2 regions of the Micromonospora sp. NPDC049359 genome follow, and region 2 is predicted to be linked to the other one. Evidence: riboswitches for the same ligand, from Rfam matches in the RefSeq annotation. Region 2 holds a riboswitch; the other holds the start of a gene.

Region 1 (5,183 bases), on a different contig from region 2:
TCGCCGTCGCGTACCTGTTGGTGATCACCGCGGCCGCCGACGCCGACGTGCGCGGCCGGCGCTCGCCGTGGCGCTCGCGTCCGCTGGTCTGGCTCGGCGAGGTCTCGTTCGCCTTCTACCTGGTGCACGTCCTGGTGATGACGAGCGTGCTCCGGCTCAGCGGCGACTGGGGGACCGGTTTCCGGGGTTGGCGGGGTCCGGCGGTGGTGCTCGGATTCCTGCTCGCGAACCTGGTCCTCGCCGGGTTGCTGCACCGCTGGGTGGAGACCCCGATGATGCGCCGGCTCGCGCCACGTCGCCCGGGTCGCCCGCCGCTCGTTCCCCATCAGCGCACCACCTCGTCGGCCGGGAGCGGTGACGCCGGCGTGCCGCCCGTGCCCGCCCGTCCAGACGCGCAAGATCGCGCTCGATCCTGGTTGTAGTGGTCTCGTCAGCCGAGTGAGGCCACTACATCAACGATCGAGCGCGATCTTGACCGGCGCGGTGGCACCCACCAGCGCCGGCTGACGCCACCTGGTCCACGCTGGTCGGACGGGGTCGGCGCGGCGCTGGCCGACACGCCCGTCGCCGATGCGTCCGGGCGGTCCCGACGGTAGCGTGAGGACGTGCTCCCGGTCGCGCTCACCTGTCCCCTGTGGTGGGTGGCGCGCTGGGCGGCACGGGTGCTGACCAGCCTCGCCGTGCTGTCGCTCGCCCTGGGCGCGGCCCCGGCGCTGCTACCGGCATCGACCGCCGCGGCCCCGCCGCCCATCATCGGGTCGCTCGCCCTCGCGGAGCCGCTCGGACCGTCGACCGCGGCCCTCTCCACCGTCCTCACCGACCGCGCCGCCACCGGCTCGGCCGCCACCGACAGGGTCGGCGAGGGACGAGCCGCAGAGCTTGGCGCTGACGCCTCCGCGCGGTCGGTCGAGCCGCAGCCCGCCCGGCACGGTGGTTCGGACGCGTTACCCCGCCCATTGGCGGGCGTGACCTCGGCGCGCACGGGCTCGGAGCGGCCCCTCCGCGCCGCCGGCTCGGCCAGCCGGGCCCCCCGCGCCCCGCCGGCCTAGCGGGGTCAGTCACCGGCGCGGCACGCCGTCCCGCGAGCGCCGGAGTGTGGCGCGCCGAGATCTCCATCACCGGCGACGCCGCCAGACCGAACGCCAGTCACCACACCTGACGACACACCGCCCGCACCCGCCCGTGCGGCATCCCATCGCTTACGTGCTCATGCCGAGGTGTCGATCATGGAAACCGTCGTCTTCTACCAGTTCCTGACCGAGGTGCCCCAGGCCGCCGCCATCTGGTCGGCCCTGTTCCTGCTGGCGCTGACGGTCCTCGCCGTCCTGGTGGCCCGACCGGAGCGGGACTCGCCCGCGGCCGACCCCACGCCGCCGACACCCACCGCCCGCGAGATGGCCGTCGCCGAGATGGCCGACCTGCGCCGGTACGCCGAGGAGGTGGCCGTGGCCGCCGCCCGGGCCGCGCGGACCGCCCGACGGCGGCGCGCTGACTGGCTGGTCGCTCAGGACGAGGCGCAGCGGGCCTGGACCGCGTACGACGAGGCGGACACGGCCGCCCGTCGGGTCGCCGGTGCCGGGGCGTTGCCGACACCGCGTACCCCGCACACCCCCGCCGAGTACGCGGCGAGGGAGCGCTATCTGCACCGTGCCGCCATGGCGGCGCACTGGCGGGGGGAGTTGACCATGGCTCAGCTCGGCGACGTGTTCGGGCACCGGCGCGGCTGGGACCCCCGCCGGCACCCGGTCGAGCAGGAGACGCTGCTCATCCGGGCGATCCGTGACGCGAGGCTGGCCGAGCACCGGACGGCCGCCGAGCGGGAGCGGTCGTCCTGGCGGGACGCCGAGGTGGCCGCCGAGTCGGCGCGCGTCCTCGCCGAGGAGGCGTACGTGGCGGCGGTCCGGTCGCGGCCGAGCCCGGCGTTCTCCCGGCGCACCGCGACGCGGCCGTCGCGTACGGCCCTCGTGGCACGCTGGCGTCCGGCCCGGGCCGGTTGAGCCCGATCCGTTATGTGAGGCGGGTCACCGGCGGCGGGAATCGGGCGGCGGGCATCATCGGCGGCCATTGCGCCCGCGATTGTGGCCGCGTTGTCGGCCACCTGTCCGGTTGTCGCCCACAGGTGCCGGCGGAACCCGTTGTCCCATCGAGTCACGTCAGCGGCAGAACGCGCAGAAATTGCTGGGCCAATCGATGTTTACGCAGGTGGGCGCGGCTTGGCAGAGTGCGTACCGGCCAGTACTGTCGTCCCGTCCGGTGCGGTTACCGATCGCAGGAGGCGACGCCGCGCCGACCCGCTCAATCGTGATCAACGAACCGGGGACCCACAGTAAGTCCGGGGTGAATCCGCGAGCCACGGCCCGCGGTAGGGCGATCTTCCCGCCCGAATCCGTCAGCTAACCCGGTAGGCGGTGACGGAAGGAGTTCCATCCTCGTGCAGCACCCCTCGACCCCCTTGTTGTTCCGCCGCCTCCACGGCGACGCGGTGTCCCCGCTCATCCGCCTCGTGACGGTGAGCTGACCCCCCGGGTCACCGCACTTCCCGCCCGGCCGCGCCGGGCGTTCCCCTGAGCGGCTCATCATCCGCGGGCCACCGCCCGCGCGCTGACGCCTGCCCGGATGCCGGTCGAGCCCCGGTGTGCCGCTCTCCCTGTGAACCGTGGAGGACCTCGTGAAGCACACCCTGAAGCGCCAGCTCCGTCGCCTCGCGACCGAGCGCCCGTACCAAATCGTCGCCGCCTCCGCCGCGGCCCTCGCGATCGCCACCACCGCCGGCGCCCTGGTCGCCGGCGCCGACGACGCCCCGGCCGGCTCGCGTACCCCGACCACGGTCGCCGAGATGCGCAGTGACACCGTCGCCTCCCGTGGCGAACTCCGGTCCGCGGCCCCGTCGGCGAGCGTCGCACCGAGCACCGCCGCCCCGGCCACCACCGCCGCGTCCCCCGCCGCGAAGGCCACGAGCAACCCGGACGTCACCCGGAAGCCGACGCCGCCGAAGCCGCCCGCGACGAAGGTGCTCGACTACGACTACGAGGCGCAGAACACCTACTACAACTGCGGCCCGGCGGCCACCCGCAACGCGCTCAGCGCCAGCGGGATCGACCGCACCCAGGAGGAGCTCGGCGCCGAACTGGGCACCACCGAGATGGGCACCAACTCGGCCGAGGACACCACCCGGGTGCTCAACGCCGAGGTGAAGGGCTCCCCGTACCGCACCCGCATGTTCGCGGGCACGCCCAGCCCGGCCCAGATGGACCGTCTTCAGGCCGACGTCGTCAAGGCCATCACCGATGGCCGGGGCGTGGTGGCGAACGTCGTCGGCGACGCCATCGACACCGAGGGCGGCTATCACTCCTACGGCGGTGGGCACTACATCGCCGTCGTCGGCTACAAGGACAACGGCCGTACGGTGCGGATCGCCGACTCGGCGAACGCCGCCGACCCGGCCTACTGGATCACCACGATCGACCTGGCGAACTGGATCGCCACCCGGGGTTACTCCGCCTGACCAACGCGCGACACCCCACGACGCCGCGGGCGCCGTCTCCCACAAGGGGCCGGCGCCCGCGGCGTCCCCGTGTCGGGCGCGACGCCGGTGAACGGCTCTCGTACCGGGCCGCGAACCGTGGGAGACTGCGGCCGTGGTGGATGAATCGGGTGGTCAAGCTGGCCGGGAGCCGATCCTGTTGCTGCTGCACGGCATGGGGGCGACGGGTGACGTGTGGCTGCCCTGGGCGCCACTTCTGGAGCAGCACTGGCCCGGCCGGTGGCTGGCGCCCGATCTCGCCGGTCACGGTTGGTCGGCGCCGCTGTCGTCGTACTCCTTCGAGGGTTTCGCCCAGCGGGTCGCGCAGGGCCTGGCCTCCGACGACCGCATCGTGGTGCTCGGGCACTCGCTCGGTGGCGTGGTCGGCCTGGCGCTGGCGGCCCGCGCCGCCGGTCCGCCGGTGGACGCGGTGGTGGGCTTGGGCATCAAGGCCGTCTGGGCGCCGGCCGAGCTGGCCCGTGCCGCGGACCTCGCCGCCCGCCCGGTGGGCTGGTTCACCAGCCGTACCGAGGCCGCCCGCCGGTACCTGCGGGTCGCCGGCCTCACCGGTCTGGTCCTCCCGGACCACCCGATGGTCGACGCCGGTCTGCGTCAGGTCGACGGCCGGTGGCGGCTCGCGATGGACAACGCCGCGTTCGCCGTCGGCGCGCCCGACCTGGCGGCGCTGCTCGCGGCGACCGACGTGCCGGTGGTGCTGGCCCGCGGGGAGCACGACCCGATGGTCACGGACGCGCAGCTCAAGGAGTACGGCGTACCGGTCGCCACGCTGCCCGGTCTCGGGCACAACGCGCACCTGGAGGATCCGGCGGCCGTGCTGGCGTTGCTGGACCCGTACCGCTGACCGGTCAGGCGGCTGCGGGCGCGGGTAGTTCCCGGGCCGAGGTCAGCTCGCGGCGGGCGGCGGTCAGGAAACCCTCGGCGTACGACTCGGCCGGGAAGTCGCCCAGGTAGCGGCGGCGGGTGACCCAGCGGGCATCGGCCAGCGGGTCGGTGTCCAGCAGGGCCGTGAGCACGGCGTCCACGTTGGACATGTCGCGCCGCAGCACGTAGCCCGAGCCGGCCAGTGGAAAGCGCTCGGTGAACCGGTCGCCCTCGTCACCCATGTCGGTGACGGCATACGGCTTGCCGGAGTAGAGGTAGTCGGAAATCACCCCGGAGACGTCGGAGAGCAGCGCGTCCGAGCGGTTGACGCACTCGGTCAGGCTCAGCTCCCGGGCGGCCGCGCCGAACACGTGCTGCCGGCCGGTGCGGGCGCGGTCGACGGCCAGCAGTTCGGTGAGCCGGCCCAACTGGCGTGCCGACGCCGGGTTCTGCGCCGTGTACGGATGCGCCCGCAGGATCACCGTCGCGCCACGCCCCAGCAGCCGCCGCAGCAGCTCCTCGGCCACCGGCAGCGAGCAGTAGTCGGCGTCGGCGTGGTGCCCGGTCCAGGTCGGGGTGTAGAGCACCGTCGGGTGCGCGAGGCCCCGCGCCGGCTCCTGGCGCACCTCGATCGACTCGACCTGGGGGCGGCCCACCACGACGAACTTCTCCGCCGGGATCTGTACCCCGGCGCGGGCGTACCGGTCGATCGCCGCCGGCCCGGCCACGAAGATCCGGTCGAAGATGCCCGAGACCGGGTTGGCGCTGGGCGCCTTGT
Region 2 (5,183 bases):
TCAGGCGAGCCGCATGCTGACCGCGTGGAACGCGTACCGCGCGGCCTAGCTCCTCGCGTACACCAGGTGCCGGCTCCGTCACGACGGAGCCGGCACCGGCGTCTCTGCCCCCAGGGCCGTGGTCAGGCGGCCGTGCACTGAACGTCGCGGCTGCGGCGGGTCGGGCGCGTCTGCGGTACGGCCGCGGGCGCGGCCGCCGCGGGCGGGGTCTGCGGATCGAGCCAGACCTGGACGGCCGGACGCCCCACGGCGATGCCCAGGCCGTGCTGGTCACGACGGGTCAGCATCGCCACGTCGACGGTGAACTCGAACAGCCGCCAGTCGGCCCGCGGCTCGGCCCGAGCGCTCTGCGCCAGCCGGGCCACCCGGACCGGATCGGTGACCGGCCAGGCGTGACCCGCCACGTACGCCTCGTCGTCGCTCTCCTCCGGAGGGAACGAATGCAGCGCGTATCGGCCGTCCCGTTCGAGGTCCCGGCGCTTCGGCGAGTCGATGATGAAGCAGAACAGACCCTCGTCGGTGATGACCGGGGAGACCGGATGGACCCGGGGCCCACCGTCGGCACGGACCGTGGCCAGATAGCCGAAGCCCGGCCCGTACTGCTGCAGGAGAACGCGGATGCCGTCGGCGAGGCGGGGCTCGTCGACGGCGAAATCGGACCAGGAAGCCATGCGAGCATTCTATCGAACAAATGTACGAGGAGCGACCTCGACACGCTGGTCACCGCCCACCTCGCTATGGTGGTCCGATGCTGCTCTCCGACCGTGACCTGGTCTCCGAGATCAAGGCCGGCACGCTGGGCCTGGAGCCGTTCGAGCCCACCCTGGTCCAACCCTCCAGCATCGACGTACGACTCGACCGGCTGTTCCGGGTCTTCAACAACCATCTCTACACCCACATCGACCCGGCCATGCAGCAGGACGACCTGACCTCGGTGGTCGAGGTGCCCGACGGCGAGCCGTTCGTGCTGCACCCGGGAGAGTTCGTGCTCGCCTCGACGCTGGAGGTGATCTCGCTCGGCGACCAGCTCGCCGGCCGACTGGAGGGGAAGAGTTCGCTGGGCCGCCTCGGCCTGCTCACCCACTCAACCGCCGGGTTCATCGACCCGGGCTTCTCCGGGCACGTCACGCTGGAGCTGTCCAACGTGGCGAACCTGCCGATCACCCTCTGGCCGGGTATGAAGATCGGTCAGCTCTGCATCTTCCGGCTCTCGTCGCCCGCCGAACACCCGTACGGCTCGGTGGTCTACGGCTCGCGTTACCAGGGTCAGCGAGGCCCGACGCCCAGTCGCTCCTGGCAGAACTGGCGTGCCTGGCCGACGCGCTGATCCGCCCTTGCGATGTAAGGAAGGGCCCCCTTCTATACCTGAGGCGTTAGAAGGGGGCCCTTCCTTACACCTCAGCCGGGGCGGCCGTAGCTGTGGATGGGCCCGTCGTCGACCTTCTTCATCTTGACGGGCACACCGGCCTGGGAGGCGTGCACCACCCAGCCGTCGCCGACGTACATGCCGACGTGGTGGATGTCGCTGTAGTAGAAGACCAGGTCACCGGGGCGCAGCTCGCCCTTGCTGACGTTCTTGGTCACCCTGCTCTGCGCGGCGGCGTTGTGCGGCAGCGACACACCAGCCTTCGCCCAGGCGGCCAGCATCAGCCCGGAGCAGTCGTACGAGTTCGGACCCTCGGCGCCCCACACGTACGGCTTGCCGATCTGGGCGCAGGCGAACTTGACCGCGATGCCGGCACCGCCACCCGGGTAGCTGGCCGGGCAGGGCGCGGGACGCAGCGAACCGCCGCCGCCGTTGCCGTACACCTTGAGGCGCAGCTTCTGTAGCCGGTCGATCTCCTCGTTGATCTGCTTCTTCTTCGCCGCCAACTGGGCCTCGGTGCGGGTCAGCTGGACCACCATCTCGTCCAGCGGCGCCTTCTGCCGGGCCAGCTCGTTGCGCAGGTCGGCGACCTGGCGGACGTCCTCCTGCTGGTTGTGGGCGAAGCGGTCGAGCATTTCGAGCTGACCGACCATCTCACTGGGCGACCGGCTGCCGAGCATCGTGTTGACGGTCGACAGGTTCTCACCCATGTACGCGCGGACGGCCAGCGCGCTGACCTTGTCCATCGCGGCGTCGACCTGGCGCTCCAGCGGCGCGATGCGGGCGGCGAGCGTGTCGGCCTGCTTGCGCTTGAGGGCCAGGTCGGCTCGGGTGGCGTTGTGCCGCTCGATGATCGGTTCGAGCTTGTTCCAGTCGTCGTCGATCTGCCGTTCGATCTCGGCGACGGACGGGTCGGCGTGGGCCACCGTGGCGCTACCGGTCAGGACGACGGCGACGCCGACCAGGGCGGCGAGGGCGGTGGTGAAGCGGGACCAGCGTGGACGCGGCACGATCGACGTCGGGTCGGCCGGGGCCGACCGTCCGGACGACGGCCGCGGGGCTTGGAGGGCCACCGGGTTCCGTACTCCTTCTTCCTGACCGCCTACCGGGTTAGCTGACGGGTTCGGGCGGGAAGTGGGCGCCCTACCGCAGGAACTGCGGATTCACCCCGAGGAACCTGGGTCCCCGGCTCGCTCGCGAGCGACTCGGCGGTGTCGGTCCGTTACCGCCCGGGGTGGGCAGACCTGCTACCGGGCCGACGAATGACCAGAGTAGAGACGGCCGTTACCGATCCGCAACCCGTGCGGCCGTGACACTCCGTACCGATTGCGGCGGGCCATCGAGCGGACGTGAAGATTTCCTTCCGTACGTTTCGAAACATAGAAAGGTATTGACGTGGGCTCCCGAGCAGGACGAAGGTGACGGCACCGACACCAGTTCACATGTAGGGGGTTCGATGAAACGTCCGACCCTGCTCGCCGTCGCGCTCGTCACCGCCACGGCGGCCGTACCGCTGCCCGCCGGCCCGGCCACCGCGGCCCCCGCCGCCGACCGCCAGCAGCAGTACGCCGCCGCGGCGACCGAGTACGGCGTACCCATCGACGTACTACTCGGCGTCTCCTACCTGGAGTCCCGCTGGGACAGCAATGCCGGCACGCCGAGCACCAGCGGCGGCTACGGCCCGATGCACCTGACCGACGCCCGGCACGTGGCCGCCCTGCCCCGGGGCGGTCACCACGACGCCCCGGGAGAGGATCCGCGCGGCGACGAGTCCCGTCGTCCTCTCGCACCGGCGCCCGCCACCGGCAACGCGCCGCCCAGCGCCGCGCTGCAGACCGTGGACGCCGCCGCCGCGCTCACCGGCGCCACCGCCGAGGCGCTGCGCACCGACCCGACGACGAACCTCCGGGGTGGGGCGGCGCTGCTGGCCGCGTACCAACGGGAGGTCGGCGCCCCGGTCGGAGTCGGCACCGACCCGGGCACCTGGTACGGCGCGGTGGCCCGATATGCCGGCGCGGACAGCGCCGATGCCGCGGCGGCCTTCGCCGACGAGGTCTTCACCACGATCGGCGCCGGCGAGACGCGGGTGACCGACGACGGCCAGCGGGTCACGCTGCCGGCCCAAGCGGTACGACCCGAGCGGTCCTGGCTGGACCGACTGGGGCTGCGGCGACTCGCCCGCCCGGACGGGTTGGAGTGCCCGAGCACCGTGTCCTGTGAGTGGATCCCGGCACCCTACGCGGCGTTCGGCGACGGCGACTACGGCAACCACGACCTGTCCGACCGGCCCGCCCGGCAGAAGATCGAGTACATCGTCATCCACGACACCGAGGCGAGTTGGGCGACCACCCTGCAACTCGTCCAGGACCCGACCTACGTGAGCTGGCACTACTCGCTGCGCTCGGTGGACGGGCACATCGCCCAGCACGTCCGCACCAAGGACGTCGCCTGGCACGCCGGCAACTGGTACGTCAACGCCAAGTCGATCGGGCTGGAACACGAGGGCTTCGCCGCGCAGGGCACCTGGTACACGGAGGCGATGTACCGCACGTCGGCGAAGCTGGTGCGGCACCTCGCGCTGCGGCTGGGCATCCCGCTGGACCGCCAGCACATCATCGGCCACGACAACGTGCCCGGCACCACGGCGGCGACGGTCCGCGGGATGCACTGGGACCCGGGGCCGTACTGGGACTGGACGCACTACTTCGACCTGCTGCACGCCCCTCGGCTGGACACCGGCACCCCGGCCACCGGGCTGGTCCGGATCGACCCCGACTACGCGACAAACCAGCCGGCGTTCACCGGATGCGTCACCCCGGGGGCACCGTGCGCGCCCCGCGGTTCCTCGTCGGTGGTGCTACGCACCGCGCCGGCTCCGGACGCGCCACTGGTCAACGACATCGCGCTGCGCCCCGACGGCACCCCGAACACGATGGACGTGTCGGACCACGGTGCCCGCGCGTCCGCCGGCCAGACGTACGCGCTGGCCGGTCGACAGGGCGACTGGACGGCCATCTGGTACCTCGGGCAGCGGGCGTGGTTCCACAACCCCGCGTCCGCGCCAACGGCCACCTGGACGGTCGGCATGGTGGTCACCCCGAAGCCCGGCCGGGCCACGATCCCCGTCTACGGGCGGGCGTACCCGGAGCAGGCGGCCTACCCGGCCGGCGTGCCGTACCAGGCGATCTCACCGTTGCAGTACACCCTCGCCGCCGGCCAGCGGTACGCCGTCGGCGCGGTGCTGCCCGGCGAGTACTACCGGGCCAGCACGTTCGACGGCTCCTCGCCCGGCGACTGGACGGTGATCCGGGGCCAGAACCGGTACGCCCAGATCCAGTTCGGCCACCGCGTCATGTACGTCGACCTCGCCGACGTGCAGTTGCTGCCGTCCCCGGTGGGCGCACCCCGCTGAGGAACCACGACGGCCCCCGGTCGAGGTGACCGGGGGCCGTCGTCGTGCGTGCTGGGGATCAGCCAGGTCGGCGGAACCCGGCGACCGGCATGGTGTTGATGCTGGACACCTGCACCGGTTTACCGGCGCGTGGCGCGTGCACCATCTGGTTGTTGCCCAGATACAGCCCGACATGACTCAGGCCCGAGTAGAAGAAGACCAGGTCACCGGCACGGGCGTCGGCGCGCGAGACGGCCTTGCCCTCGTTCCACTGATCACCCGTGTGGTGGGTGAGGTAGATCCCGGCCGACTTGTAGGCGTACTGGGTCAGGCCCGAGCAGTCGAACGAGTTCGGGCCGGTGGCGCCCCAGACGTACGGATCGCCGACCTGCTGGCAGGCGGTCTTGATCGCCTTCCGCGCCGCCA

Evidence for each region. Region 2 has a riboswitch for cyclic di-AMP ahead of ACIBTX_RS04810 (NlpC/P60 family protein). Riboswitches for the same ligand answer to the same signal wherever they lie in the genome.
Region 1: another riboswitch for cyclic di-AMP. It lies ahead of ACIBTX_RS07915 (C39 family peptidase); the one in region 2 lies ahead of ACIBTX_RS04810 (NlpC/P60 family protein).

The regions. Positions count from the first base shown of each region.
Region 1 is NZ_JBITMW010000002.1:380,298-385,480, reverse strand. Features, by position in the region: gene ACIBTX_RS07930 (acyltransferase) at 1-422, shown strand, start outside; gene ACIBTX_RS07925 (hypothetical protein) at 606-1,049, shown strand; gene ACIBTX_RS07920 (hypothetical protein) at 1,227-1,997, shown strand; cyclic di-AMP (ydaO/yuaA leader) riboswitch at 2,283-2,423, shown strand; gene ACIBTX_RS07915 (C39 family peptidase) at 2,657-3,505, shown strand; gene ACIBTX_RS07910 (alpha/beta fold hydrolase) at 3,639-4,385, shown strand; gene ACIBTX_RS07905 (CDP-glycerol glycerophosphotransferase family protein) at 4,390-5,183, opposite strand, start outside.
Region 2 is NZ_JBITMW010000001.1:1,031,062-1,036,244, forward strand. Features, by position in the region: gene ACIBTX_RS04795 (zinc metalloprotease) at 1-49, shown strand, start outside; gene ACIBTX_RS04800 (pyridoxamine 5'-phosphate oxidase family protein) at 123-671, opposite strand; gene dcd (dCTP deaminase) at 749-1,327, shown strand; gene ACIBTX_RS04810 (NlpC/P60 family protein) at 1,399-2,439, opposite strand; cyclic di-AMP (ydaO/yuaA leader) riboswitch at 2,452-2,587, opposite strand; gene ACIBTX_RS04815 (N-acetylmuramoyl-L-alanine amidase) at 2,823-4,778, shown strand; gene ACIBTX_RS04820 (NlpC/P60 family protein) at 4,837-5,183, opposite strand, start outside.